One region of the Amycolatopsis sp. CA-211722 genome, then DNA from elsewhere that is predicted to be linked to it. Evidence: riboswitches for the same ligand, from Rfam matches in the RefSeq annotation. Region 1 holds a riboswitch; the other holds the start of a gene.
The links. Region 1 has a riboswitch for cobalamin ahead of metE (5-methyltetrahydropteroyltriglutamate--homocysteine S-methyltransferase). Riboswitches for the same ligand answer to the same signal wherever they lie in the genome.

Region 1 (14,853 bases):
CAGATGACCTGAAATCCACACGGTCCGGCCTCGCGGCCGGAACCGAGTGAGGGTGTGTGGGAATAGGGACACTCAACGTCCCTATTCCCACACACCCCTCACCCAATGTCACCCGTCCGAAGGGACGATCCGGTCCAGCCGCGAGCACAAGGACGCTTGATCGTGTCCTCGGCCGAACCTTCACGGACAGCGGGGACCAGTCCGGCGACCCCAATGTGGCATTGGAGACGCTCAGTGTCCCCAATGCCACATTGGGGACACTGAATCCTCACGGACATCACGGACAGCGTGGACAGCTCAGCTCCCCGGCCGCTCGAACTCCCGGATCAGCACCGGGTACTGCTCACCCCCGTGCCCGGCGGCGATCGCGCGGTCGGCCATCGCCTTGATCAGCTTCGGCAGTTCGGCGTTCACGCCCAGCCCCTCGCTCTCCTCGACCATGTGCGCCATCGCACGCGCGTCGGTCTCCAGCGCCGACACCTCGGCGGGGAAGGAACCCTTGTCGATCTGCTCCGCGTAGCCGGGCAGCCAGTCCGCCACCCCGGCGGCGATCTGCCGCGCGAACGGCGCGTACGTCGCGGCGTCGACACCGGCCGTCTTGAGCATCGCGGTGCCCTGGAGCCACGCGTTCAGGACGCTCCACATCATCGTCAGCCCGGCGACGTCGTACAGGGAGGCGAGGCCGGGGTCCTCACCGAGATGGCTGATCGTGCCGAGCGCGCCGAGGTCGAAGTCCGGCACTGGTCCGCTCAGCAGGATCACCGCCTCTTCGGTCCCGATCGACGACGGGATGGCCATGATCGCGCCGTCCACGTACCGGGCGCCCCGCTTTTCGGCCCAGACCGCGGTCTCGCGCGCCTGCGCGGAGTCGCCCGAGGTCAGGTTGACCAGTGTCGTGCCCGCCAGCCCGGCGTCCCCGAGCAGTTCGCGCACGGCGGAATAGTCGGTGAGGCACACGATCGTCACGCCGTCCGGGCCGAGCGCGTCGCCGATCGCCGGCGCGAGCCGCGCGCCTTCCGCCACCAGGGAATCCGCCTTGGCGGCCGTCCGGTTCCACACGGTCGTGGGATGCCCCGCCTTCAGGAACGCGCGGGCGAGCGCGGTACCCATGAGACCGAGGCCGACGACCGAAATCGGGGTGTTCTCGTTGTTCGTCATGGCACGATCGTCAACGTTGATACCGGTATGAAGGTCAAGTGGGGAAAGCGATGAAGATCGGTGAACTGAGTCACCGGACGGGCGTCAACGCCCACCAGCTGCGCTACTACGAGGCCCAAGGCCTCCTGGAGGCGAGCCGCGGTTCGAACGGTTACCGCGAATACGACGAGACGGCTTTGCTGCGGGTGCGGCAGATCCGTCACCTGCTCGCCGCCGGCCTCTCGTCCGAGGACATCGCGTACCTGCTCCCCTGCGCGATCGGCGAGGAGCCCGAGCTGATCGGCTGCCCCGAACTGCTGGCCGCGATGCACGAGCGGCTCGCCCGCGTGGACGAGCAGCTGGCCAAGCTGTCCCGGTCGCGCGACGCGCTGGCCGAGTACATCGTCGTGGCCGAGCGGGTCGGCGCCGAGAACTACCCGCCGTTCGACGGCACGGCCGCGTGAACGAGGCGATCCGGCTGCGGGAGCAGGGCACCGCCGAGGCACGCCTGCGGCTCATCGAGCTGGCCGGGAAGAATCCGCGGGACGCCGTGATCGCCTACCAAACCGCGTGGGCGCACGATTCGGCCGGGCTGGAAGCCGAAGCCGCCCCGTTCTACGAGCAGGCGCTCGCGGGCGAAGGTCTGTCCACAGAGGACAGGCATGGGGTGTTCGTCGGGCTCGGCAGCACGTATCGCGTCCTCGGCCGGTACGACGAGTCGCTCGCGACGCTGCGGCGCGGCCTCGCCGAGTTCCCGGACGACGCGGCGCTCAGGACGTTCCTCGCGATGGCGCTCTACAACGTCGGCGAAGCGCGCGAGGCGGCGGGAACCTTGCTGAAGGTGCTCGCGGCGACCAGCGCGGACGACGGTGTCCAGCGATACCGGCGAGCGGTCGAGTACTACGCGGACCACCTTGACGACGTCGAGTGAGCCTTATTGACACCTTGTCAACGTAGCCTTACTTTCACGTCATGAGCGCGTACGCCGAAATCACCTACGAGGTCGAAGACCGCATCGCGACGGTCACGCTCAACCGGCCCGAGGCCCGCAACGGCTACACCATCCGCATGGCCGACGAACTTGGCGACGCGATGGACCGGGCCGACCGCGACGAAGAGGTCCGCGTGGTGATCCTGACCGGCAACGGCAAGGATTTCTCGGTCGGCGCCGATCTCTCACAGGGCGGTTTCGACTTCGACCCCGAGTCCGGGCCGGACGCGGCGTGGCAGGAGCCGGCGGGACGCTGCTCGAAACGGATCTTCACGATGAACAAGCCGGTGATCGCGGCCCTGCGGGGCGCGGCCGTCGGCGGCGGCGTCACGATCACGCTGTCCTGCGACTACCGGCTCGCGTCCACGGACTCCCGGTTCGGCTTCGTGTTCGTCCGCCGCGGGATCTACCCCGAAGGCGCGTCCGCGTGGTTCCTCCCGCGGCTCGTCGGGATGGGCACGGCACTCGACTGGATGATCAGCGGACGCGTCTTCGACGCCGAAGAGGCGAAGACCGCCGGGCTGGTCCACAGTGTCCACGAGCCCGGAGAAGTGCTCGGCAAGGCCCGCGAACTGGCCACCGAGATCGCCACGACCACGTCGCCGGTGTCGGTCGCCGTGACCCGGCAGCTGCTGTACCGGATGGCGAGCGCGGAGTCGCCGTTCCCGGTGCACGAACTGGACTCCCGGCTGATCGGCGGTCTGGGCTCCAGCCCGGACGCGGTCGAAGGGGTCATGTCCTTCCTGCAGAAACGACCACCGGAGTTCTCCATGCGCGTCGACACCGACCAGCCCGCCTACCTGCCGTGGCTGAACAAGTGACCGCCTATCCCCCGGAACCCTGGAACCTGGCGGGTCAGGCGTATCTCTCGGTCTGGCGCGTCCCGGTGAGCGATCTGCCCGAGCTACCCGGCGGCGGCGAGCCGATCACCCTCGGCGGCCGCGCCCAGGTGTTCACCGCGTGGATCGACTACCAGGAGCCCGGACAGCTCCAGTACCACGAGCTGCTGGCGACCGTCGCGGTCCGCGGCGAACGTCTCTCCAGCTCCATCACCGACATCTGGGTCGACAGCGAGGTCTCGCTCGCCGGCGGGCGGGCACTGTGGGGCATCCCCAAGGATCTCGCCGCGCTCGACTTCGCCCACGGGCGGACCTTCACCGGCTCGGCGGCCACGCACGAAGACTGGATCGCGACGGCGGCTTTCACGCCCCGCCCGAGTCTCCCGGTACGGATGCCCGCGGCCTTCGACGTCGTCCAAATGCTGGACGGTCGTCTCAAAAGGAGCCCCGTCCGGGCGACGGCGCGTCCGCGCCCGGCGGCCGCGGACTGGCGGATCAACGAGTCCGGCCCGTTCGGCTTCCTCGCCGGTCAGCGGCCCGCGCTGAGCGCCTGCCTGCACGATTTCAAGATCGTCTTCGGCGGTTGACCAGCCGCTCAGCGTGATCGGCTAACCCGCCAGGGTGAGCCGACGACACGCCACCCATTGGGGCACGTGCAGCCTCCGACCCCTACATGTAGTCTCTGGGAACCGGCACCGCCCAGCGACGGGGAGACCGCTCGGGAGCGGTGGTCGGACAGCTTTGTGAACGTGCAGCGCACGGCCTTGTGAGGCCTTGTGGTGCTTCAACGCGCCCTTTTGGAGTTGACGAATGTCAGTCGATACCGGTCAGCGGCCACCCTCGTCCTCGGACACCACACCCGCGACCGTGCGGGTCATCCGGCGGGACGGCAGCGTGTCCCCCTTCGACGCGAACAAGATCTCGGTCGCCGTGACCAAGGCCTTCCTCGCCGTCGAGGGCGGTGACGCGGCCGCCTCGTCGCGGATCCACCACCTGGTCAAGGAACTGACCGAGCAGATCGAGACCACCCTGCTCCGCCACGCCGGTCCCGAGACCGCGCTGCACATCGAGCAGATCCAGGACATCGTCGAGCTCGCGCTGATGCGCGGCGAGCACCACAAGGTCGCCCGCGCGTACGTCCTGTACCGCGAGGAGCGCGCGAAGGCCCGCGAGGCCGAGAAGCCCGCTTCGTCCGACGTCGCCATCAGCGTCAAGGCGGCCGACGGCTCGCTCCGCCCGCTCGACTGGGCCCGCGTCTCGCACGTCGTCGGCGAGGCCGTCGCCGGCCTCGAGGACGTTTCGGCCGAGCCGGTGCTGGCCGAGACCAAGCGCAACGTCTACGACGGCATCAGCGCCGACGAACTCGCCCTCGCCCAGATCATGGCCGCGCGCGTGCTCGTCGAGCAGGAGCCGAACTACTCCTACGTCAGTGCCCGGCTGCTCGCGGACAAGCTCCGCGGCGAGGCGCTCAGCTACCTCGCGGGCGTGCCGCAGCAGGCCAGCCAGGACGAGATGACCGCGCGGTACCCGCAGTACTTCCGGGACTACCTCAAGCGCGCCATCGAGCTGGAGCTGGTCAACCCCGAGCTCCAGACCTTCGACCTGGACAAGATCACCGCGGCCATCCACGCCGAGCGTGACCTCGACTTCGGCTTCCTCGGCCTGCAGACCCTGTACGACCGGTACTTCCAGCACCACGACGGCGTCCGTTTCGAGCTGCCGCAGGCGTTCTTCATGCGCGTCGCGATGGGCCTGGCGATCCGCGAGGACGACCGGGAAGCCCGCGCCATCGAATTCTACGAGCTGCTCTCGACGTTCCACTTCATGGCGTCCACCCCGACGCTGTTCAACTCGGGCACCACTCGCCCGCAGCTGTCGTCCTGCTTCCTGACCACCGTGGACGACGACCTGGACTCGATCTTCCAGGCGTACAAGAACAACGCGCTGCTGGCGAAGTACTCGGGCGGCCTCGGCAACGACTGGACCCCGGTCCGCGGCCTCGGCGCGCACATCAAGGGCACCAACGGCCAGTCGCAGGGTGTCGTGCCGTTCCTCAAGATCGCCAACGACACCGCGGTCGCGGTGAACCAGGGCGGCAAGCGCAAGGGCGCGGCCTGCGCGTACCTCGAGACCTGGCACGTGGACATCGAGGAATTCCTCGACCTGCGCAAGAACACCGGTGACGACCGTCGTCGCACGCACGACATGAACACCGCGAACTGGGTGCCGGACGAGTTCCTGCGCCGCGTCGAGGCCGACGCGCAGTGGACCCTGTTCTCGCCGAACGAGACCCCGGACCTGCACGACCTCTACGGCAACGCGTTCGCCGAGCGCTACCGCGAGTACGAGGCCGCCGCCGAGCGTGGTGAGCTGAAGGTGTTCCGCAAGGTCCGCGCGGTCGACCTGTGGCGCCGCATGCTGACCATGCTGTTCGAGACCGGCCACCCGTGGATCACCTTCAAGGACCCGTGCAACCTGCGTTCCCCGCAGCAGCACGTCGGTGTCGTGCACTCGTCCAATCTGTGCACCGAGATCACCCTGAACACCACCACCGACGAGGTCGCGGTCTGCAACCTCGGCTCGGTGAACCTGCTCAAGCACGTCACCCCCGAGGGCCTGGACACCCAGCGCCTCGAGAAGACCGTGCGCACCGCGGTCCGCATGCTCGACAACGTGATCGACATCAACTTCTACACGATCCCGGAAGCGCGCCGCTCCAACCTGCGTCACCGCCCGATCGGGCTCGGCCTGATGGGCTTCCAGGACGCGCTGTTCGAGATCGGTGTCCCGCTGTCCTCGGACGAGGCCGTCCAGTTCGCGGACACGAGCATGGAGCACATCAGCTACTACGCGATCTCGGCCTCGACCGACCTCGCCGAGGAGCGCGGCCAGTACCAGACGTTCGAGGGTTCCTTGTGGAGCAAGGGAATCCTGCCGATCGACTCGATGCAGCTACTGATCGACGCGCGACAGGGTGACGCGCTCGACGTCGACACCTCGTCCACTTTGGACTGGGCGCCGCTGCGCGAGCGGGTCAAGACCGTCGGTATGCGTAACTCCAATGTGATGGCGATCGCGCCGACCGCGACGATCTCCAACATCTGCGGGGTGGGGCAGTCGATCGAGCCGCTGTTCCAGAACCTGTTCGTCAAGTCGAACATGTCCGGCGACTTCACCGTGGTGAACCCGCACCTGGTCCGCTCGCTCAAGGAGCGCGGGCTGTGGGACGAGGTGATGGTCTCGGATCTGAAGTACTTCGACGGCAGCCTCGGCCAGATCGACCGCGTGCCGGACGACCTGAAGGCGCTGTACGCGACCGCGTTCGAGATCGAGTCCAAGTGGCTGGTGGACGCCGGTTCGCGGCGCCAGAAGTGGATCGACCAGGCGCAGTCGCTGAACCTGTACATCGCCGCGCCCAGCGGCCGCAAGCTCGACGAGCTGTACCGCTACGCCTGGCACAAGGGCCTCAAGACCACGTACTACCTGCGGGCGCGGTCCGCGACGCACGTGGAGAAGAGCACCCTGCGCGGCACCGACGGCAAGCTGAACGCGGTCTCGGCCACCCCGGCCCCCGCTTCGCCGAAGCCCGCCGCCGCTCCGGCTCCCGCCGCTTCGCCCGCCCCGTCGGCTTCCGCCGCGGTGCCGCCGTCGCCCGCCGCCGCGGTCCCGGCCGTCCCGGTGACCGCCCCGGCCGCCAAGCCGGAGCCGAAGGAGATGCCGCAGGTCTCGGACGTCGACTTCGTCGCCACCGACGGCGCCGCCTGCCGGATCGACGACCCCGACTGCGAAGCCTGCCAGTAAAAACATCCTCGTGAGTGGTAAGGGCGGTTCTAACCGTCCTTACCACTCACGACGCCCTCTTGGAGCTTTCATGACCACCTTTGACGCTTCCGCCGACGCCACCGGCCTCGGCGAGATCGAAGTCGGCGCCGCCCGCATCAACGTCGACGACAAGCGGATGATCAACGCCCGCGCCGACGTCAACCAGCTGCTGCCGATGAAGTACACCTGGGCGTGGGAGAAGTACCTCGCCGGCTGCAACAACCACTGGATGCCGACCGAGGTCGCCATGCAGGCCGACATCGCGCTGTGGAAGTCGCCCGACGGCCTCACCGAGGACGAGCGCACCATGCTCAAGCGCAACCTCGGCTTCTTCGCCACCGCGGAATCGCTGGTGGCCAACAACATCGTGCTCGCGGTGTACCGGCAGATCACCAACCCCGAATGCCGCCAGTACCTGCTGCGCCAGGCGTTCGAGGAGGCCGTGCACACGCACACCTTCCAGTACATCTGCGAGAGCCTCGGCCTGGTCGAGGGCGAGCTGTTCAACATGTACCGCGAGGTCCCGTCCATTTCGGACAAGGACGCGTGGGCGCTGAAGTACACCCAGAACCTGGAGAACCCGGACTTCGAGACCGGCACCCCGGAAGCCGACCAGAACTTCCTGCGTGACCTCGTCGCGTTCTACGTGATCTTCGAGGGCATGTGGTTCTACACCGGCTTCGCGCAGATCCTCTCGCTCGGCCGCCGGAACAAGATGGTCGGTATCGCCGAGCAGTACCAGTACATCCTGCGCGACGAGTCGATCCACCTGAACTTCGGCATCGACTGCATCAACCAGATCAAGATCGAGAACCCGCACCTGTGGACCGACGAGTTCCAGGCCGAGGTCCGCACCATGCTGACCGAGGCGTGCGAGCTCGAGGTCGCCTACGCCCGCGACACCATGCCTCGCGGCATGCTCGGGCTCTCGGCCGAGCTGATCGAGCAGTACATGCACTTCATCACCGACCGGCGGGCCCAGCAGATCGGCCTCGCGCCGATCTTCGGCGAGACCGAGAACCCGTTCCCGTGGATGTCGGAGGCGATGGACCTCAAGAAGGAGAAGAACTTCTTCGAGACCCGCGTCATCGAGTACCAGTCGGGCGGCGCCCTCGACTGGGACTGACCCCCGAACTCGTAACTCGCGTGTCTGAACACGTAACTCGCGTGATCAGACACGTAACTCGCGTGATTGAACGACGAACTCACGTGACCATATGGACGACACGCCGGGCGGCCTCCGCCCGGCGTGTTCCGTCTCCAGACACGCGAGTTACGCCCCCAATCACGCGAGTTACGCCCCCAAACACGCGAGTTCGCCGTTCAATCACGTGAGTTCGCCGTCTAGTCACGCGTGGCGTCCGGTTCGTCACATGTCCAGCGGGCCACTAGCGCGTCTGAGTACGCTCGACGGTGCTACTGGTTCGCCCGGCCTCCCAGGCCGGTCGAGGTAACAGGGAACCCGGTGCGAATCCGGGACTGCCCCGCAGCGGTATGTGGGAACGAAAGCCGTCACCGTGCGAGACACGGTAAAGCACTGGGCATGGCGTCCCGGGAAGCGACGGCCGGTAGGAGCGAGCGAGTCGCCCACGAGTCCGAAGACCTGCCCGTGGTACGCGCGCCGACGGCGTGCGTGAGTCCGGGCCTCGTGGGATGGGCACGACCGAACGGCGGTCACTCCTGCGCGCTCCGGGCTCTCACGACAAGCTCGCGAGGAGAGAGCTGTGACCGAAATCGGCACGACGGTGCTGGGCTACCCGCGGATCGGACCGGACCGGGAACTCAAGCGTTCGCTCGAACGCTACTGGGCGGGCAAGATCGACGAGGCCGAGCTGCTCGGCACCGGCCGCGCACTGCGCACCCGCGCCTGGCGCGAACTCAAGGACGCGGGGCTGGATTCCGTCCCCTCCAACACGTTCTCCCATTACGACCAGGTGCTCGACACCACCGAGCTGTTCGGAGCGCTGCCGGAGCGCTTCACCACGCTCGGCCTCTCACCGCTCGACACCTACTTCGCCGCCGCGCGCGGCGTGCAGGACGCGCCGGCGATGGAGATGACGAAGTGGTTCGACACGAACTACCACTACATCGTCCCCGAACTCGGCCCGGACACGACGTTCTCGCTCGCCGGCACCAAACCGCTCGACGAGTACCGCGAAGCCCGCGCGATCGGCGTCGAAACCCGGCCGGTGCTGGTCGGCCCGGTGACGTTCCTGCTGCTCGCGAAGCCGTCGGAGACCGCGCCGGAGGGTTTCCGCCCGCTGGAGCTGCTCGACAACCTTCTCGACGGCTACGTCGAACTACTGCGTCGCCTGCACGACGAAGGCGTCGAGTGGGTCCAGTTCGACGAGCCCGCCTTCGCCGCCGACCGCACCGAGCGGGAGCTCAACGCGCTCATCCGCGCCTATCACCGGCTCGCGAAGGAGACCGCGCGGCCCAAGATCCTGGTCGCCGGGTACTTCGGCGGTCTCGGTCGCGGTCTGGGCGTCCTCGCCCGCTCCCCGATCGACGCGGTCGCCGTCGACCTCGTCACCGACGAGTCCTTTGTGGATGCCGTCGCCGCCGAACCCGCCTTGCGGGACAAGGAGGTCCTGGCCGGTGTCGTGGACGGGCGCAACGTCTGGCGTACGGATCCGGCTCGCGCGCTCAGCCGGGCGGCGACCCTGCTGGGCACCGCGCGGTCGGTCAGCGTGTCGACGTCCTGCTCGCTGCTGCACGTGCCCTACGACGTCGAGCGGGAGGACGGGCTTCACCCGCGCCTGAAGGGCTGGCTCGCCTTCGCCAGGCAGAAGGTCGACGAGGTCGTCCTGCTCGGGCGAGCGCTGAAGGAAGAGGGCGTCGACCTCTCCGCCGCCCGTGCCGCGGCCTCGGACCGCACGACGGCCGCCGACTTGGCCGACTCCGGAGTGCGTGCCCGGCTGGAGGCGCTGCGGCCGGAGGACACCGTCCGCTCCCCCTACGCCCGGCGCGCGGCGGCACAGCAGGCCGCGCTGGACCTGCCGCCGTTGCCGAGCACGACGATCGGCTCGTTCCCGCAGACCACCGAAGTCCGCAAGGCGCGCGCCGCGCACAAGGCGGGTTCGCTGGACGACGCGGGCTACGAGGCCGCGATGAAGGCCGAGATCGAGCGCGTCGTCCGGCTTCAGGAGGACCTCGGGCTGGACGTACTGGTGCACGGCGAGCCCGAGCGCAACGACATGGTGCAGTACTTCGCCGAGCGGCTGGCCGGATTCGCGGCCACCGACTTCGGCTGGGTGCAGTCCTACGGTTCGCGGTGCGTCCGGCCGCCGATCCTGTACGGCGACGTCTCGCGTCCGGAGCCGATGACCGTCGAGTGGGCACGCTACGCACAAAGCCTGACCGGCAAACCCGTCAAGGGCATGCTGACCGGTCCGGTGACGATCCTGGCGTGGTCCTTCGTCCGCGACGACCAGCCACTCGGCGAGACCGCCCGCCAGGTGGCGCTGGCCATCCGCGACGAGGTGCACGACCTCCAGGAGGCAGGTATCCGCGTCATCCAGGTGGACGAGCCGGCACTGCGGGAGCTGCTCCCCCTGCGCGCGGCGGCGCATGAGGCGTACTTCGCGTGGGCCGTTTCGTCGTTCCGCCTCGCGACGTCCGGGATCGACGACGCGACGCAGATCCACACGCATATGTGCTACTCGGAATTCGGCGACGTGGTCAAGGCGATCGACGCGCTCGACGCCGACGTCACCAGCATCGAGGCCGCGCGATCGAAGATGGAGGTCGTCACCGACCTCGGCGCGGCGGGCTTCGGCCGCGGCGTCGGGCCGGGTGTCTACGACATCCACTCGCCGCGCGTCCCCGACGTGGACGAGGTCAGCGGGCTGCTGCGGACCGCCGTCGGCGCCGTGCCCGCCGAGCGGATCTGGGTCAACCCGGACTGCGGCCTGAAGACCCGCGGATACGCCGAGGTCGAGCCCGCGCTGCGGAACCTCGTCGCGGCCGCCCGCACGGTCCGCTCCGAGCTGGCCTGACGCCGCGTGAAGGCCCCCTTCCCTCGGCTCAGCCGAGGGAAGGGGGCCTTCACGGAACTTCCATCGAGGTATTGTCAGGACGTCAACAAGGGTGCGATGGTGGGCAGGTAGCCGATCTCAGCGGGGAGATGGTCACCATGGCGAACGCCGTCGAAAAGGTCACCGGGGCGCTGCGCGAGCGGGTCCCGCCGCTCACCTCGATCCCCCTGCCACGTTCGGTCGACCAGCGCTGGCTCGGCGCGTCGTGGCCGGTCCGCGAACTCGCGCCCGCGCCACCGGGTCTCAAACCCGTCCTCGGCGACGAGGGTCCACCGGTCATCGGGCACGCGCTGGACTTCATGCGCTTCGGCATCGAGTTCGGGCTGAAACGCTACGAGACCTACGGACCGGTGTCGTGGATGGGCGCGTTCGGGCGCCGCATCGTCGCGCTCACCGGCCCGGAAGCCACCCAGATCGCCTTGGTGAACAAGGACAAGGCCTTCTCCCAGGAGGGCTGGAAGTTCTTCATCGAGCAGTTCTTCGACCGCGGCCTGATGTTGCTCGACTTCGGCGAGCACCACCTGCACCGCCGGATCATGCAGGCGGCGTTCACCCGGCAGCGGCTCACCGGTTACGTCGACCAGATGGGGCCGGCCCTGCGCGAGGGTGTCGCCGCGTGGGCGGACCGGCCGAACCCGCGGATCTACTGGTCCCTCAAGCAACTCACGCTCGACGTCGCGACGCGTGTGTTCATGGGTATGCGGTCCGGCGACGACGCGGCCGCCATCAACCGCGCGTTCGTGAATTCCGTGCGCGCCGGCACGGCCATCGTGCGCTTTCCCGTTCCCGGCGGCCGCTGGGCGGCGGGCCTGCACGGCCGCAAGGTCCTCGAACGCTACTTCTCGGCGAACCTGCCCGCGAAACGGGCGGGCGACGGCGACGACCTCTTCACCGCGCTGTGCCACGCCACCACCGAAGACGGTGACCGCTTCACCGACTCCGACGTCGTCAACCACATGATCTTCCTGATGATGGCCGCGCACGACACCTCGACCATCACCAGCGCCGCCGCCGTCTACCACCTCGCCAAGAACCCGGAGTGGCAGGAACGCGCGCGCCAGGAGTCCCTTTCGCTCGGCGACGACGTGCCGGACATCGAGGCGCTGGAAACCCTGACCACTCTGGACCTGGTGATCAAGGAATCCTTGCGCCTGGTGGCCCCGGTTCCTTCCCTGACAAGGAAGACCGTGAAGGACACCGAGGTCCTCGGTCACTTCATTCCCGAAGGGACACTCGTCGGGGTTTCCCCCACCGTCAACCATTTCTCGCCCGAGCACTGGACCGACCCGATGCGTTTCGACCCGGACCGCTTCGGCGAGGAGCGCCGCGAGGACAAGTCGCATCGCTACGCGTGGATGCCGTTCGGCGGTGGCGCGCACAAGTGCATCGGCCTGCATTTCGGGACGTTCGAAGTGAAGGCGCTGCTGCACGAGATGCTGCGGGCGTATCGGTGGTCGGTGCCGGAGGACTACACCGCGCGCTGGGATTACGTGTCCCTGCCGGTTCCCGCGGACGGCCTGCCGATCCGCCTGCGGCCTCGGTGAAGCCACGCCACGATCGAGTACTCTTGGTAACTTCCGGTCACCACTCGTGTAGCAGCGATCACCCTTTCAGCCGGTAGACACCCCGGATCGCGCATGATGCCGTGGCACTACACCCGGCCGGCTCATACCTAGTGTGGGCCCATGGGCTCGGACACCCGGTCTGAGCTGGCCATCAACCGCGCATGAAGAGGTGAAGTGTGCCCGAACCTGGTTCCGCGCCAGGGTTGGTGGACGTCGCTCGGAGATGGGCCGAGACGCTCGCTGACACTAAAGGAGTATCGCTTCCCAAGGAGCAACTCGAACAGCTGCTGCTCGGTGTCGCCCAGGACGCCGTCTTGGCCGAGCCCGACCATCAGCCCGCCGTGCTGCGCTTCTCGAAGCTCTATTCGGCCTCGCCCATAGGAATCGCCCTCGCCGACACCAACGGCGCGATCGTGGAGGCGAACGCCGCGCTCGGCCGTCTCCTCGGCTGCCGTCCCGCCGCGTTGCGCGGGCGGGAGATCCCCGATCTAGGCGCCGCCGAACACGACGTCGCCCGGCTGCGGAACGGGCTCGCGCAGCTCATGACGCACGGCCAGCCGACGCAACAGGAACGCCTGCTCCTGGACCACTGCGAGGAGGGCACGCTCTGGGTCGACGTGACCCTGACCGACCTCCCCGGCGACCGGCCCGATTCCACCTATCCGGTGCTGATGGTCGCCGACGCGAACGAGATCCACCTGCTGCAGGAACGGTTGCTGCACCAGAACGTGCACGACCCGCTGACCGGCCTGCCCAACGCCACCGCGTTCGGCAACGCCCTCGAAACCGCGCTGGCCGGGTCCGGCACCGAGCAGGTCGCGCTCGTCTATCTCGACGTCGACGGTTTCAAGGTGATCAACGACGGCCTCGGGGCCGGCGTCGGCGACCAGGTCCTGCGCGGGGTCGCGAAGAAGCTCACGTCGGTCTTCACCGGAAGGTACGACGGATCGGTCGCCCGCCTGTCCGGCGACGGGTTCGCCGTCCTCCTGCGCGGCGACTTCACCTCGCCCCAGGTGATCGCGTTGGTCGAGCAGGCCTTGGACGAACTGGTCGAGCCGATCTACCTCGGCGGGCACGGGATCGGCGTCAGCGCGAGCGCGGGCATCGTCGTCCGCGGGGTCGCCGAAGGTGGTCCCGAGGATCTGCTTCGCGCCGCGGAAATCGCCCTGCACCGCGCCAAGGAGGCGGGCAAGGCACAGTGGATGCTGTTCGATCCGGAACTCGACGCGCGTGACCGGAGCCGCTACCAGCTCGGCGCGGTCATCGCGGGCGCGCTGGAGAACGGCGAGTTCTCGCTGATCTACCAGCCGACGGTGAAGCTCGCGAATCCCGACCAGCTGGCCGCGGTCAACGCCGGTTTGCGCTGGAGTCACCCGGAGAAGGGCGAACTGGACTCGGACGAGTTCTATCCGCTCGCGCAGATCACCGGGATGACCATCCCGCTCGGCCGGTGGCTGCTGGCCGAATCACTCGCCGCCACCGCGAGATGGCGGAGCAGGTTCGGTGAAGCCGCGCCCGACGTCTGCGTGCGGCTGCCGAACCGGCTGGCCATCGAGCCCGATCTGGTCCTGCTGGTCAAGGAACAGCTCGACCGGCACAACCTGCCCGCCCAGGCGCTGCGGCTGTGCACGGACCGCGAATCCATCCTCGACGAATGCGGCGAGGTGCTCGACTCCTTCGCCGTACTGGCCGACCTGGGCGCTCAGCTGGTGCTGACCATCTCCGGTTCGGACGATCTGGAGCTGATCCCGCGGCACGGGCTGCCGGTCCGCCACGTGATCCTGTCCGGAGCGGTCGTCGACGCGCTGGCAGACGGGGAGGACGAGGCCGACGTCCGCCACCTGTGCCAGCTGGTCACCAGGGCCAAGGAGCTGAAGCTGCGCATCGGCGCGGAGGGCGTCCTCAGCCACGAACAGGCCGAACGGCTGCGGCGGTACGGCGTCCTCGCGGCGCGTGGTTCGTTCGTCGCGGATTCCGCGACCGGGGACGAGGTCGACGAGCTGATCGAACGGCACGCCCACTGAGCTGTGTTCTCCGGTGAACCCGCGCCGGTCACACCTCAGCTCCGCCCACCGACGTGACAGGATCGGTCCATGGACCAAGGTGACATCGCCCCGGACTTCACCCTGCCCGACGACAAGGGCGAGCAGCGCACGCTGTCGGACTTCCTCTCCTCCGGCCCGGTCGTGCTGTTCTTCTACCCCGCCGCGATGACCAGCGGCTGCACCGCGGAAAGCTGCCACTTCCGCGATCTGGCCGCGGAATTCGCCGAGGTGGGCGCGCACCGCGTCGGCATCAGCCCGGACGCCGTCGCCAAACAGCAGGAGTTCTCGGCCAAGCACGGTTTCGACTATCCCCTGCTGTCCGATGTGGACGGTGTGGTGGCGAAACAGTTCGGTGTCTGGCGCAAGTTCAGCCCGCTGCACGCCAAACGGCACACCTTCGTCATCGACACCGACCGC
Region 2 (14,853 bases), 2.9 Mb from region 1:
GGTGTCGTTGTCCACGAACCGCTTCAGCCACGAGATCGTGTACTTGGCCATGGTCGTGTTCGCCGTGTTCGGGAAGAAGTGGCTCGCGTTGTCCAGCTCCATGTACGCCTTCTCCGCCGAAGCGGGAATGCTGGTGTAGAACGGGATCGAGTGCGACGCCACCGGCGCGACGGAGTCGGACTCGCCGCCGATGACGAACGTCGGCACCCGCAGCGAGGACCACGACTTCTGCGTGTTCCACGGCGCGAGCGGCACCGCGGCCTGCAGCGACGGCCGGTCCTGCGCGGCTTCGAGCGAACCGCCGCCGCCCATCGAGTGCCCGGCCACCGCGAGCCGGGTGGTGTCGACGCGGGAGCGGACGGTGCTGCGCTGGGTGAGGTAGTCGAGCGCCGCCAGGAGCTGGTCACCCCGGCTGTCGGGCTGGTCGTAGATCGTGTTTGTGTCGATCGTGAACACCACGAAGCCCTGCGACGCCAGCCGCGGGCCCATCCACGCGATGCTCGACTGGGTCGCGGTGAACCCCGGCGAGATGGCGACCGCGCCGAACGTGCCCTGCGCGGTGCTGGTGGGGTAGTAGATGGTTCCGCCGCCGAAGCCGGTGACGGCCAGGCTCGACACGGAGGTCTGGGACACCGCGAACGAGCCGCGGGACGCTTCGATGCTGCTTTCCGTCGGGTCGGGTCCTCGTTCGTAGGGGTTCTCGGCGGCGTAGGCCGCGGGGGCGACAGTGAGTGCCGCGACGGTGGCCAGTCCACAAAGGATCCGGGTCGTACTACGCATGGTGCCGTCTCCGTTCGCCGTTGAACACGGTCCGTGGTGATGGACTGTCGCAAAGGGCGGGAGTGCGCTGCATCGGTGAAATCGCCAGTCTTGCTCGGCGACCGGTCCGGCCGGCCTCCTCGCCCGTACGATCGGCGATCGTGAACCCTCCAGCCGAGGACATAGTCCGCACCGCGGCGCGATGGATCGATCGCGGCGTCCGCGTCGACACCTCCGCCTTCGCCCAGGAACTGGGCATCTCGCGCAGCACCCTGTTCCGCCGCGTCGGCAACCGGGAAGACCTGCTCGGTGATGCCCTCTACTACCTGTCCGAGCGCACCCTGACGGCCGCCTCGCGCACCTGGGAGCGCGAAGAGGGCGACGTGGTGCGCAACGCGGCCGGTGAACTGCGCTGTCTGTCGATCATGCGCGAGTACCGGTCCGTGCTGGCGGCGAGTACCGGGTTCCGGCGCTTCCTCGACGACGAGCCGGTGCTGGCGATCAGGCTGCTGACCGACCCGGACGGACGCGTCCAGCCGAGGGTGATCGCGGCGCACGTCGAGCTCCTTCGCCGCGACGTCGAGGACGGCGGTTTCGAACCGACGGTCGGCCTGGACAGCCTCTGTTACGCCATCGTGCGGCTGGGGGAGGCGTTCCTGTACTCGGACGTCCTCGCCTCCCGGACCCCCGATCTCGAGGCGGCGTCGACGCTGCTCGGAGCGCTCGTGGAAGGAAGGGTGCCGAGCAAGACCTTGTGAAACACTTGCGCCTGGTGTTTCATCGAGAGGGATCTCGAGGAGGCGCCGATGCCTGTGTACCCGCTGCGGGGGAGAGACGACCTCTTCGGCGGGCTGAGGTCGGCCGCCGGCCGCGCCGTGCTGGTCCGCGGCGCGGAAGGGCTCGGTAAATCGGCTCTGCTCACCGCGCTGCGCGCCACCCTCGGCGTCCGGCTCGTCGGGGTGCGGGGCCTGCGAGCGGAAAGCGAGCTGCCCTACGGCGCCCTGCAGCGGATGTTCGGCGCGCCGGTCTCCGGAGGCGCGGAGGTGCGGGACCGCCTCGGCGCGGTTTCGGCGCCGACGATCTGCTGGGTCGACGACGCGCACTGGGTCGATCCGGAATCCTTGGCGGCGCTGGGTTTCGCCGCCAGGCGATTGGCGGGTGCGCCGGTCGGGATGGTGCTCGCCTCGCGGTCCGGATCCGACGAGTTCGACTCCGTCGAGCTGCCGCCGTTGACCGATTCCGCCGCCGATCAGGTGCTGCGTGACCGCGGCGTGCCCGCCGGGGTGCGCCCGCAGCTGGTCGAACTGGGTGGCGGGAACCCGGCCGACCTGGTCGAGCTGGCGGCTTCGCTGACCCCCGCCCAGACGGCCGGACGGGAGCCGGTTTCACCGATCCTGCGGGAGCGCCTGCCCCGTTACGCGGCTGAGCTCGACGCGATGCGGCTCGACGAACGTCTTCGTTTTCTGGCCACCTGCATGGACTTCTCCGCGAGGAAGGCGACCTGGTACGCGGCGGCGTCCCCGGCCGACCGCAGGGCGGCGCACGCGCGGCTGGCCGTCGCCGAGGAAGGGCCTGACGCGCTCTGGCATCGCGCGATGGCGACGGCGACGCCGTCCGAGCCACTCGCCGACGCGCTCGCCGCGGCCCCGGCGGTGGACCACGCGGCGGCGGCCCGGCAGCTCGAACGCGCCGCGGCACTGACCGCCGATCCGGCCACGCGGGCGGCTCGGCTCCTGGCGGCGGCGGACGCGGCCTGGCAGGCGGGCAGACCGGGCTGGGCGCGTCTGTTGCTGTCCAAAGTGGACATAGCCCCGGGTGCGGTGGCGTTGCTGCACGGGGAGATCGAGCTGCGTGACGGCGATCCCGCCGTCGCCACCCACGAACTCGGCGCGGCGGCGGAGCAGCTGCCCGATCCGGCGGGCGCGCTCCTGCTGGCGGGTGAGGCGCGCCGGCTCGGTGGTGATCTGAGCGGCTACCGGGCCCTCGCCAGGGCGGTCCCGGCGGGCGACGAGCTGGTCTCCGCGCATTTCCACGGTCTGACGTCGGTTTACGCCGGCCGTCACGAGGACGCCGTCGCCCCGTTGAAGGACGCGGTCGACAAGGGGATGGCGGGCTCGGACGTCGCCGGAGCCGTTTGGGCGGCCGAAGCGGCCTTCGCCCGCGGGCATGCCGAACGGGCGCACGAATACGCGGCCGCCGCCGTGAGCCGCGCGAGGCTCGGCAAACGGCACGCCGAACTGCCGTGGGCGCTGATCTACCTGTCGCTCTCGGCCATCGCGCTCGACCGCATCCCCTGCGCGCGGGCGGCGTCCCGCGACGGCCTTCGCGCACCGCACAACCTGCGGATGGAGCATCTGACGTTGCTGGGGCTGGCCGCCGCTCTGCTCGGTGACCGCGTTCCGGAGCTGGACGAGGCGGCCGAGGGGATCGCCGAACGCGGTCTCGGCAGGCCCGCCGCCGTCGCCGCGTGGGCGAACGCCTGTCTGGATCTGGCCGAGGACCGGCCCGACGACGCGCTGAGCAGGCTCGAAGATCTCGCTTCGGGTGTCTCCGGCGACCAGCCGGTGATCCGGGTGCTGGCCACCCCGCAGCTCGTCGAAGCGGCCGTCTGTTCCGGGCGGCCCGAACGCGCGCTGGCCGCGCTGGCGGTGTTCGACCGCTGGACCGTCGCGGGCGCCGAGCCCTGCTGGCTCGCGCTGAGCCACCGCTGTCACGCGCTGACCGCGCCGGATCCGGAGACCGCGGAGCGGCGATTCCGGCAGGCCATCGAGGCGCACCGGCGGGCGGGCGGCGCGATGGAACTCGCCAGGACCAGGTTCGCGTACGCCACCCTGCTGCGACGGCGTCGCCGGACCCGCGACGCCCGCGACCAGTTCCGCGATGCCTTGCGGGGCTTCGAAAACGTCGGCGCGACCCGGTTCGCCGAACGGGCTCGCGCCGGACTACGGGCGACCGGCGAGACCGTCGACACCCCGCACCGGTCGCTCGCCGGGCTCACCCCGCAGCAGGACGCCATCACCCGGCTGGTGGCGGCCGGGGAGACGAACAAGGAGATCGCGCGGCGGCTGGTGATCAGCCATCGCACGGTGGATCACCACCTGCGGAACATCTTCACGGCACTGGGCGTGCGATCCCGCGTGGAGCTCGCGCGCCGGGTCGCCGCCGGCGAATGACCAACTCGCGTGACTGGATGGACGACACGCGTGTCACCCACCTGCTCCACCGGGCGGCGGGACACCGGTGCAGGGCCGGTCGGGGCTCGTGAGTGGTAAGGACGGTTAGAACCGTCCTTACCACTCACGAGGTGACGTTACGGGCAGGCGAGGACCGGGGCCTGCGGACGTCCGCCGCCGCGCAGGTCGCTCAGCGGAACCCTGGCCAGCCCGAGGATCGCCTGCGCGGTCGCGCGCGGGGCGGTCGACGGGTTCAGGCCGGTGGCGTCGTAGGCGATCGCGCCGCGGTCCGCCATGGCGCCGGCGCAGCCGGTCTGCAGTGACCGCAGGAATTCCCGCGCCTTGGTGGCGGCGGCGGGGCGGTGCCCGGCGAGAGCCTGTGCGGCGAGGCCGGTGCTGTTGGCGTTCGGTGCGTCGGTGCCGAAACCGAAGCCGCCGTTCGGGTGCTGCTTGCTGACCAGCCAGGCGGTGCCCTCGGCGGCGTTCACCGTGTCACCGGTGGCGCGCAAGGCCTGGACGACCGTCGCGGTCGCGTCGATGTCGCTCGCGCACGTCGCTTCGCCGAAGTTCTGCGGGAAACCGCCGTCGGGGCACTGGCTGCCCGCGAGGAACGCCACGGCCGACGCGGGCGCGCCGCCGGGCGTGCGGTCCAGCGCCAGCAGCGCGAGCGACTGCGAGAGGGCGTTGGAGTAGTCGCCGTATTCGGACCGGTCGGAGAACCGGCCGGACGGCGTCAGCAGCGAGAGCAGGCCCGCCTTCAGATCGACGCCGCCGAACGTCGCCGGATCCTTGCCGCGAACCCGCGCCGCGAGAAACAGCTTGGCGTGCGCGCCCGCGTACGCCTCCGTGCCACCGCCGACGTAACCCGCGGTGATCTCCGGTTTGGCCAGCCACGCGATCGCCTTGCCCGCGTTCGTGTCCGACACCCCGGCCGCGGCGAACGCGAAGATCGCGTCGATCGTCAAACCCTGGTCGGGGAACTTCTGGCCGCCGAAGTCGGCTTCGAACCTTTCCCCGTCGGCCATCTGCCTCGCGAGCCAGCCCGCGGCGGCGTCCGCCCTGTTCTGGGTGGCCGCGGCCGCCGCCGGAGCGGCGACCAGCCCGAGGCCGCACAGTATGGCGACAGCGAAAACCAAACGTCTCATGAGAACCCTTTCCCGCAGTTCCACGACAGGAGTCGGTGACACCGCGCGACGTGGGTGACCGGGCTCGCCTGGAGGGCACACCGTTGCGGGACAGCGCCGGACTCTCACCGGACTTCCCCCACGACCGCGCTGAATCGGACGATCCGAAGAGTACCGCCATGCGCGAAGGGGCGATGTGATCCTGGTGACCGACCTGGTCAGCGGTGCCTGCCGGAGGTGATCGAGTGTTAACCTCGGCTGGCTCGACAACAGAACACCGCCGCCCGTGACGGGGAAGCCGGTCGAAATCCGGCGCTGTCGCGCAACCGTAGGCCCTTCACCAGGGCGAGCCGGGATACCGAACGGGCGGACGCACGAACCACTGTCGCGATAAACAGGGGTGACCGCGGCGTCCCGCGCCGTCCTCCGTCACGCCGCAAGGAGGAGTCATGCGCCGCGGTTACCTGGCCGCGACGGCGTTCGCCGTCAGCGTCGGCGTCGTCGCCGCACTGCTCACCGGGACGGCCGCCGCCGCGAACGACTCCGGCGCCGCGAAGGCGAATTCCCGCTGGCTCGCGACGAAGCTGAAGCCGGACGGCACGCTCGAGAATCCCAACGGCGGCACACTGCCGGACCACGGTCTGATGCTCGACGTCCTTTTCGCGCTGTACGCCTCGGGCGACGGCGCGAAGGCCGGGCCGATCATGAAGTTCCTCGACGCCGAAGGCCACGCGAGCGACTACTTCACCTGGGAGAAGTTCGTTCCCGCGCCCGGATTCGACCAGGTCGTCGTCGGCGGTTCGCTGGCCAAGACGCTGGTCGCCGCGCAGGTCGCCGGCCGTGACGCCCGGAACTTCGACGGCCACGACCTGGTCGCCGAGACCCATGCCGCGATCATGCGCACGGGCCCCGACAAGGGCCGGGTCAGCGACTACTCCAAAGATCCGGAGCGCACCGGCGCGGTGAACAACGACGCGAACTCGTTCGGCCAGGCGCTCGGCGTCATCGGGCTCGCCGCGGCGGGAGAGAACGACCGGATCGCCATCGACAGGTTGCTGACCCAGCGATGTTCCGAGGGCTACTTCCGCCTCATCTTCGGATACATCCCGACGAAGGAGACCGGCGACCACGTCACCCCTGGCGGCCACAAGCTTTCGACCTGCGACGAAGGCAAGCCGCTCGGCCTTTCCCCGACCGACGGCGACGCCACCGGTCTCGGGCTCTCGGCGCTGCTGGCCGCACGGAAGGCGGGCGCGACCGGACTCGACGACCCGATCGCCAAGACCGTCTCCTGGCTCAAGGCGAACCAGGACCCCGGCGGCGGCTGGGGCGGCGGGGTCAGCACCGAGGCACCGAACACCAACAGCACCGGGGTGATCGTCCAGGCGCTCGCCGACGCGGGCGGCGCCGATACGGCGGTGGACAAGGGCGTGCGGTACCTCAAATCCGCGCAGGCGAACGCCGCAGACTCCGGCACCAAGCTCGCGGGCGAACTCGGCGCGATCGCCTACGACCCGGCTTCCTACGAGGCCGCGCGAGCGTCGGGCATCGGCGGGCTCGACACCTGGATCCGCGCGAGTGCCCAAGCTTCGCTCGGGTTGTCACAGATCGGCTTCTACGCGCTCGCGAAGGGCGACATCCGGCCGCCGGCCGGCGTCGGCCCCGCTCCCACGGCGACCACCACGACGAAGTCGGTGACGCCGCCGCCCAAATCCAGGAAGGCCGGTACGTCGGCCGTCGTCCGGGTGAACACCCCGGCGGCGATCACCACCCCGGCCACGGCGACACCGGCCGCCCGCCTCGCCGCCTACCTGACCAACCGGCTGGCCGGCGGCGATCACGTCGAGGTGACCGAGGACGGAAAGACCTACGTCGACTACGACGCCACTGCCGACGTGGTGCTGGCCCTGCGAGCGCTGGATCAGCAGCCGGACGCGGTCGCTCGCGCGTCGCAGTTCCTGCTGAAACCGGAATCCGTGCGCGCCTACGCCCACGGCGCGCCGTACGAGCAAGGCGAGGCGTCGTATGCCGGACCGCTCGCGAAACTCGTGCTCGTCGCCGAGTTCGCGAAGGCCGACGTCGCCGGGCAAATGCGCGCAGATCTGGTGAAACTGCGCGGTGCCGACGGCAAGTTCACCGATCTCGGATCGTTCGCCGACGCCGACGAGACCGTGGAGCGGCACGCTTGGGCGGTGCTGGCCACCGTGGCCGATCCCGGTCCGGCGGTCGAACTGCTCCTTTCGCGCCAGTGCGCCGACGGAACCTTCCCGAAGCACCTCGACTCCGCGGAATGCGGCTCGGGCGACCTCGCCGCGACCGCCGCCGCGGTCACCGCGCTCGCCGCCCGTCCGCACACCGACGCCACGCCCTCGACCAGGCGCCCCGACGGCTGGACCGACCGGCGCGTGACGGCGTTCGTCGCCGCGGTGGGCGCGCTCGGCGTCCGGCCGACCGGGGAGGGAGTGATCACCGGCGAGGGCGGGGAGCCGGACATCGCGCTGAGCGCTGCCGTCGCCGCCGCGCGGCAGATCGCCGGGCTCGACGCGAGCGGAACCGCGCGGTCACTGGGCGGCCTGGTCCAAGCCGATGGCGGTTTGGCCAAGGAGCCCGCCGGGGAGACCGATTTCCCGACCAGCCTGGCCGCCGCGCAGGGAGTGGCCGGCCGGTCCTGGCTGACCGCGGCGGATTCGCCGTTGTCTCCCGCGATCCGGCTCCCGCTGTCCGAGGCGAAGCCGTCCGGCCCGCAGGTCCTGGCCGCGGAGCAGTCCAGTTCCTCGCCGTCGTGGCTGGTCTGGGGGCTCGCGGGGCTGGCCGTCCTGCTGTCGCTCACCGCGATCGCCCTGGTTTTCGTACTTCGCCGGTTCATCAAGAAATAGGGGGAACACCATGAAGAGACTGCTCGCCGTGACGTCCGTCCTCATCGGACTGATCGGGCTTTCCGCCGCACCCGCGAACGCGGTCGACACCACGAAGGGCTACGCCGGGATCTGCACCGGCTCCGACGCCCTCACCGGGGTCACCGTCGTGGTCGACTTCCAGGAGCTGGACGGCAACGGCGGAACCGCCGCGCCGACGATCACCCGCTGTTCGCCCAACGCCGCGCCGGGCACCGCCCGCACGGGGGTCAAGGCGTTGCAGGACGCGGGGATCGCGGTCGCCGGGACCGCCCGCTGGGGCCTCGCCTTCGTCTGCCGCCTGGAAGGCCGCCCCGCCGCGACGGAGACGATCCCGCTGGCGGCCAACCCGAACTACAAGGAGGCGTGCGTCAACACGCCTTCCCCCGGCGCGTACTGGGGTTACTGGCACGCCGACGGCTCCGGTACCACCTGGACCTACAGCACCACGGGCGCCCTCAACCGCACCGTGACACCCGGCGGATTCGAGGGCTGGTCGTTCTCGTTGAACAAGTCGGCGGCGACGAACCCGCCGCCCGGTGTCACGCCGAGGAACCCGGCCATCCCGTGAGGAAGGTCCTTCCCGTGCTGGCGGCGGTCTTCCTGATCGCCGCCAGCACACCGTCCGCGCACGCCGTCGACCAAGGCAAGGGATATCCCGGGTTCTGCAAGGACGACACCGGGGTCACCGTGGTGGTGGACTTCCAGAAACTCGGCGGCACGGCCATCGTCCGCTGCAATCCCCAGAGCACACGCGGCACCGGGCTGGACGCGCTCAAGGGCGCCGGGTTCCAGATCGCCGGGGTGCAGCGCTGGGGCGAGTCGTTCGTCTGCCGGATCGAGAACCGCCCGTCCGCGACCGAGAACCTCCCGGTCAGCGGCCGCGGCGAGTACCGGGAGCCGTGTGTCGACACACCTCCCGCGCAGGCCTACTGGTCCTACTGGCACGCCTCGAACAACTGCGCGTGGGACTACAGCCAGTGGGGACTCAAGAACCGCGATTTCACCCCCGGCGGGTTCGAGGGCTGGTCGTTCTCCTTGAACGCCACCACGCGGAGCAACCCGGTCCCGCGGATCTCCGCCGTGCGGCCCGGCACCGAGGGCCGGCCGTGCGTGGCGCGCGAGGAGGTCAAGCCGGCCACCGGCGATCCCGGGGAGCGACAGCGGCCGCAGCCGGGGAACGACCAGCAGCCGACGGCCGGTGCGGAGCCGGGCGCGGGGGAGACTCCCGCCGCGGGTCCGAGCGCCGGCGCGCTGCCGCCGCCCAAACCGCGTCCGAGCGCCTCGGCGCGGCCGAAGGCGCAGGACCCGTCGTCGAACGTCGCGTTCACCGGCGGTGAGACCGCCGAAGACGTCAACGCGGCGATCGAACGCGAGTCCGGAGCCGGCGGTTGGGCGCCCTGGGCGGCGGGCGCCGCGATAGTGGCGTTGTGCCTGGCGGGATTCCTGATGGCGCGCAGACGCAAACGCGCACAAGGAGTTCGATGACGTCCTACTTCCTGCCGCGCGACCTGCATCCGGCCGCGTGGTGGGTGTGGGCGCTCGGGCTCGCCGTCGCGGCGACCCGCACGACGAACCCGTGGCTGCTGCTGACCATCGTGGCCGTCGCGGGGTACGTCGTCGTGGCCCGCCGAAGTGAGGCGCCGTGGGCTCTGGCGTTCCGGCTCTACCTGTATCTCGGCGCGTTCATCGTCGCGATCCGCGTGTTCTTCCGCGTCGTGTTCGGCGGCGGCGAGGGAGCCACGATCATCCTGCGGCTGCCCGAGATCCCGCTGCCGGAATGGGCGGCGGGCATCCGGCTCTTCGGCGACGTGTCCGCGGAATCCTTGCTGGGCGGGCTCTACGACGGGATGCGGCTGGCGGCGATGGTGATCTGCCTCGGCGCGGCCAACGCGCTCGCGAACCCGAAACGGCTGCTCAAAGCGATGCCGCCGGCGTTGTACGAGGTGGGCACGGCGGTGATCGTCGCGCTTTCGGTGTTCCCGCAGCTGGCCGAGAGCGTGCTGCGGGTCCGGCGGGCCCGCAAACTGCGCGGCGGTTCGGGCAAGAAGAAGCTGAACGCCCTCCACACCATCCTCATCCCGGTACTGGAGGACGCGCTTTCCCGCTCACTGCAGCTGGCCGCGTCGATGGACTCGCGCGGTTACGGCCGGGCGGGGCCGGCCGAGGCGCGGACCAGGCTGATCACGGGAACGCTGATGATCGTGGGCCTGCTGGGTGTCTGCGTCGGCGTTTACGCCACTTTGGACGGTTCCACGCCCAGGTACCTCGCCGCGCCGGTGCTTTCCGTGGGGCTGGTGGTCGGCCTGATCGGGTTCTGGTCGGCGGGCAAGCGGGTCCGGCGCACGCGCTACCGGCCCGATCGCTGGCAGCTGCCGGAGATCGTCGTCGCCGTGAGCGGGATCGCCGTCGCGGCCGTCCTGTTCACGACTTCGGAAGTGAATCCGATGAACATGAACCCGTCCCTGATCGACCTGTCCTGGCCGGCGCTGTCGTGGGTGCCGTTGCTCGGTGTGCTGATCGGCGTGCTGCCCGCGTTCCTGACTCCGGCCCCCGAACCTCCTTACGCCGCACTAGAAGAAGAAGCCCGCGCATGATCGAACTCGACCACGTCTCCTTCACCTATCACGGCCGTGCCGAACCGGTGCTGTCCGACGTGACGCTGTCCATCGGTGAAGGCGAACTCGTGCTGTTCGCGGGCCGGACAGGGGCGGGCAAATCGACGCTGCTCGGCACGATCAACGGTCTCGTCCCGCATTTCACCGGCGGTCACCTCGACGGCACGGTGTCCGTCGACGGCGTGACGACGCGCTCCCGGCCGCCGCGCGAGTTCGCGCATCTGGTCGGCGTCGTCGGGCAGGACCCGCTCGCGGGCTTCGTCACCGACACGGTCGAGGACGAGCTCGCCTACGGCATGGAGCAGCTCGGCCTGAGCCCGCAGGTGATGCGCCGCCGGGTGGAGGAGACCCTCGACCTGCTCGGCATCGCGGAACTGCGCAGGCGAGCGCTGCGGACGCTGTCCGGCGGGCAACAGCAGCGGGTGGCCATCGGTTCGGTGCTGACGACGCACCCCAAGGTGCTGGTGCTGGACGAACCGACGTCGGCGCTGGACCCGACCGCGGCCGAGGAGGTGCTCGCGACGCTGGCCAGGCTGGTGGAGGACCTCGGCACGACGGTGCTGATGGCCGAGCACCGCATGGAACGCGTGATCCCGTTCGCGGACCGGATGATCCACGTCCCCGGCACCGGGGGAGTGATCGACGGGACACCGCCGGAAGTGCTGAAGGACATGCCCATCGCGCCCCCGATCGTCCACTTGGGACGGTTGGCGGGCTGGGCTCCGCTGCCGATGTCGGTACGGGACGCCCGGCGGCGCGCTTCGTCGCTGCCTCTCGGGGCGCCCGTCGCCCGGAGCGTCGCCGTCGGTGAGGAGGTGCTGGCCGCGTCGGGTGTGGTCGTGCGGTACGGGCCGAAGGTCGCGGTGCGGGAGGTCGACCTGACCCTGCGCGCGGGTGAGGTGCTGGCGATGATGGGGCGCAACGGCTCCGGCAAGTCGTCGCTGCTGTGGGCGGTGCAGGGATCCGGACCCCGGCAGGGCGGCAAGGTCACCGTCGAGGGCAAGGACCCGAAAACGCTGAGCAGCGCCGAGGCTCGCGCGCTCGTCGGCATGGTGCCGCAGACCGCGAGCGACCTGCTGTACCTGCGGACGGTCGCCGCCGAATGCGAGGCCGCCGACGCGGAATCGGGTGCGGAGCCGGGGCATTGCCGGAACCTGCTCGAAAGGCTCGCTCCGGGCATCGATCCCGCCTCGCATCCGCGTGACCTGTCGGAGGGACAGAGGCTCGCGCTGGTACTCGCGGTGCAGTTGTCGGCCGCCCCGCGGATCATGCTGCTGGACGAACCGACGCGCGGCCTCGACTACACCGCGAAGGCGGCGCTGGCGCGGATGATCGCTTCGCTGACGGCCGAGGGCAAGGCGATCGTGGTGGCCACCCACGACGTCGAGTTCGTCGCGACGATCGCGCACCGGGTGATCGTGATGGCGGAGGGAGAGGTCGTCTCGGACGGCCCGACCGGCGAGGTGCTCGGCGGTTCACCGGCGTTCGCCACGCAGATCGCGAAGATCCTCGGCGAGCCGTGGCTCACCGTGGAAGAGGTCCGATCGGCGCTTCCGCGGGAGGTCCCGTGACCGCGGCGGCCCCGACGGCACCGGCCGTCCGGCTCGGCCCGCGCTCGGCGAGCGTACTCGGTCTCGCGTCGCTCGCGGGGCTGATGATGTTCGTCTGGCCGCTTCTGGTCCGTGTCGAGCCGCAGTCGATGCAGCACGGCCCGGACGCGCCGTTCGTGTTCATCGGGATCCTGCCGATCCTGATCGTCATCGTGCTGGCCGAGATGTCCGAAGGGGGCATGGATTCCAAGGCCCTCGCGATGCTCGGCGTGCTCTCCGCGGTGAACGCCGCCCTGCGGCCCCTCGGCGCGGGGACCGCGGGTATCGAGACCGTGTTCTTCCTGCTGGTGCTGGCCGGGCGGGTGTTCGGTCCGGGTTTCGGTTTCGTGCTGGGCTGCACGTCGATGTTCGCTTCGGCGCTGCTGACCGCCGGGGTCGGCCCGTGGCTGCCGTTCCAGATGATGTGCTCGGCGTGGATCGGGATGGGCGCGGGCCTTTTGCCGCGGCGCGTCACCGGCAAGGCCGAGATCGCGATGCTGGTGGGGTACGGCGTCCTCGTCGCGTACGTCTTCGGCTTCCTGATGAACCTGTGGTTCTGGCCGTTCATCACCGACGCCGAGGTGCCGTACCACGACGGGCACATCTCCTACGTGCCCGGCGCCCCGCTGCTGGAGAATCTGCATCGGTTCGCCGTGTTCACCCTGCTGACCTCGACGGCGGGCTGGGACACGGGCCGCGCGATCACGAACGCGGTGGCGATCCTGGTGCTGGGACCCGCCGTGCTCGCGACGTTGCGCCGGGCTTCACGGAAGGCCTCCTTCGGCGTGCTTCCTTCGTTCACCGAGCCTGTTTCCGGCGCAGGACGTGGAAGGACACGGCGAACGCCACTCCCACGGTCACGATGATCGCGGCGAAGACCGGATGCATGTCCTTGGACAGGCTCCGCGCCCGTTCGGGGCCGATCGCCCAGAGCGCCAGGGGCGTGGCGTAGGCCGCGGTGAGCGCGATCGCGCCCAAGCGGAGCGCCTCGAGCCGGGCATCGCGCAGGGTGCCGATCAGGACCAGGGCGACCGGGACGACCGCGAGCATCGCGAACTGGCCGATGATCATGACCGGCACGGCCCAGGCCGAGACGATGACGGAACGCGGGAAGCGGCGGTCGGTGGTTTCGCGGTCGAGCGTCCGGGTGGACATCGGTTCCTCCTGGTTTCGTCACGCGGGCTCTTCTGGTTAGAAGCTATAACCGGCGCCGCGTGAGTGTCAATAGTAAAAGTGATAGCCTCTAACCAGTGAGTCTGGAAGGAGTCGCCGTGAAGACCTCGCGTGAGCAGTACCGGGCCCAGGTGTGCGCCGAGATCAAGCGGCACGCGTGGGAGCAGCTGGCCACGACGGGTGTCTCCGCGTTGTCCCTCAACGCGATCGCCAGACATGTGGGTATGAGCGGCCCGGCGCTGTACCGGTACTTCCCCAGTCGCGACGACCTGATCACGGATCTCGTCCGCGACGCCTACCGGAGCCTCGCCGACGTCGTCCGGGCGGCGGCCGGGTCCGGCGGCGGGGCCGAAGTCGCCTACGCGATCAGGGAATGGGCGCTGGCGGACCCGCAGCGATATCTGTTCGTCTACGGAACGCCGATCCCCGGCTATCGCGCGCCCGGTGACACCATGGAGATCTCGAACGAGATCATGGCCGTACTGCTCAGGGTGCACGCGGCGGCGCCGGACGACGGCCGGGTGACGGCGTTCGACGGCCATATCGAAGAGCATCGCGAGTGGGCGGGCGGGCTGCCGGTGTCCTCGGCGGTCCTGCGTCGTGCCGTGACGTTCTGGACCCGGATCCACGGCGTGCTGTCGCTGGAGCTGGCCGGGCACTTCACCGGTATGGGGTTCGACCCCGCCGTGCTGTTCGCCGCCGAGCTCGCCAGTCTGTCCATAAAGGACAGTTCCCGCTGAGCGGGGCACCGTTGCCCGCTGTGCTAGCTTTCGGGGATGCGCCAAGGATCCAGGGTTCCTTTCGGTCGTACGCTCGCGGTGATCGCGTCGGTGCTCCTGGCCTCGCTGGCCGGCCCTGGCGCGGTCGCGAACGCCGGGCACGGCCGTGAATGCGCCACCCCGTCGATCGACCGGTTGCAGCATTGGCTCGCCTCCGGCGAGGGCACCACGGTGCCGCCGACCGGCAGCCTGCTCGTCCGCGAACGTGGCGGTTACGCGGCCAAGGTGGAGTTCCTGGAGGCGGAATGGCACGTGGTCGTCGTCTGGCTGGGGAATCGGTTCGAAGCACAGGCCGATCTTTCGAAATCCGCCGGTTTCTGGATGACCTACCGCGCGACCGACGATCTCTACGTCCAGCTGCGTCCCGCCTCGCACTGGAGCGGCGGCGACAAGTGGCTCACGAAGGTGCCGTCGACCGGCGGGAAGCTCGTGAAGAAGTTCTTCAGCTTCAAGGCGAACGCCTGGACGACACTGCCCGAGCTGGGGACACCCGGCTACTCCTTCGCCTCGGCGCTGGCCGAGGCGCGAGGCCTGGTCTTCGTCGGCAAAACGCCGAACCGGCTCGATTTCCGCGGTCTCTCGATCGATCGCTACCGGCCGCCCTGCCACTGAACACTCCTCGGCATTCACCTGTCCGGAGCGGTGATGGTCGCGCACCGTGCCCGTTTTGTCCTGTACGGTGAACGTTCAGCCGCCTGCGCACGACCGATTTGAGGAGTACCCCAGATGAGCCTGTTCGACTCG

Region 2: another riboswitch for cobalamin. It lies ahead of ACOCEP_RS37650 (peptidase); the one in region 1 lies ahead of metE (5-methyltetrahydropteroyltriglutamate--homocysteine S-methyltransferase).

The regions. Positions count from the first base shown of each region.
Region 1 is NZ_CP184752.1:5,282,769-5,297,621, reverse strand. Features, by position in the region: gene ACOCEP_RS25560 (NAD(P)-dependent oxidoreductase) at 298-1,158, opposite strand; gene ACOCEP_RS25555 (MerR family transcriptional regulator) at 1,209-1,601, shown strand; gene ACOCEP_RS25550 (tetratricopeptide repeat protein) at 1,598-2,068, shown strand; gene ACOCEP_RS25545 (enoyl-CoA hydratase-related protein) at 2,110-2,949, shown strand; gene ACOCEP_RS25540 (acetoacetate decarboxylase family protein) at 2,946-3,554, shown strand; gene ACOCEP_RS25535 (ribonucleoside-diphosphate reductase subunit alpha) at 3,778-6,768, shown strand; gene ACOCEP_RS25530 (ribonucleotide-diphosphate reductase subunit beta) at 6,839-7,915, shown strand; cobalamin riboswitch at 8,193-8,414, shown strand; gene metE (5-methyltetrahydropteroyltriglutamate--homocysteine S-methyltransferase) at 8,514-10,787, shown strand; gene ACOCEP_RS25520 (cytochrome P450) at 10,925-12,370, shown strand; gene ACOCEP_RS25515 (diguanylate cyclase domain-containing protein) at 12,568-14,415, shown strand; gene ACOCEP_RS25510 (peroxiredoxin) at 14,485-14,853, shown strand, end outside.
Region 2 is NZ_CP184752.1:8,226,958-8,241,810, reverse strand. Features, by position in the region: gene bdeA (bis(hydroxyethyl) terephthalate hydrolase) at 1-780, opposite strand, end outside; gene ACOCEP_RS37660 (QsdR family transcriptional regulator) at 921-1,517, shown strand; gene ACOCEP_RS37655 (helix-turn-helix transcriptional regulator) at 1,566-3,932, shown strand; gene ACOCEP_RS37650 (peptidase) at 4,070-5,077, opposite strand; cobalamin riboswitch at 5,110-5,236, opposite strand; cobalamin riboswitch at 5,349-5,416, shown strand; gene ACOCEP_RS37645 (hypothetical protein) at 5,506-7,932, shown strand; gene ACOCEP_RS37640 (flagellar hook-length control protein FliK) at 7,943-8,521, shown strand; gene ACOCEP_RS37635 (ABC transporter substrate-binding protein) at 8,518-9,438, shown strand; gene ACOCEP_RS37630 (energy-coupling factor transporter transmembrane component T) at 9,435-10,547, shown strand; gene ACOCEP_RS37625 (ABC transporter ATP-binding protein) at 10,544-12,139, shown strand; gene ACOCEP_RS37620 (ECF transporter S component) at 12,136-13,023, shown strand; gene ACOCEP_RS37615 (hypothetical protein) at 12,956-13,312, opposite strand; gene ACOCEP_RS37610 (TetR/AcrR family transcriptional regulator) at 13,408-14,070, shown strand; gene ACOCEP_RS37605 (hypothetical protein) at 14,149-14,721, shown strand; gene ACOCEP_RS37600 (hypothetical protein) at 14,836-14,853, shown strand, end outside.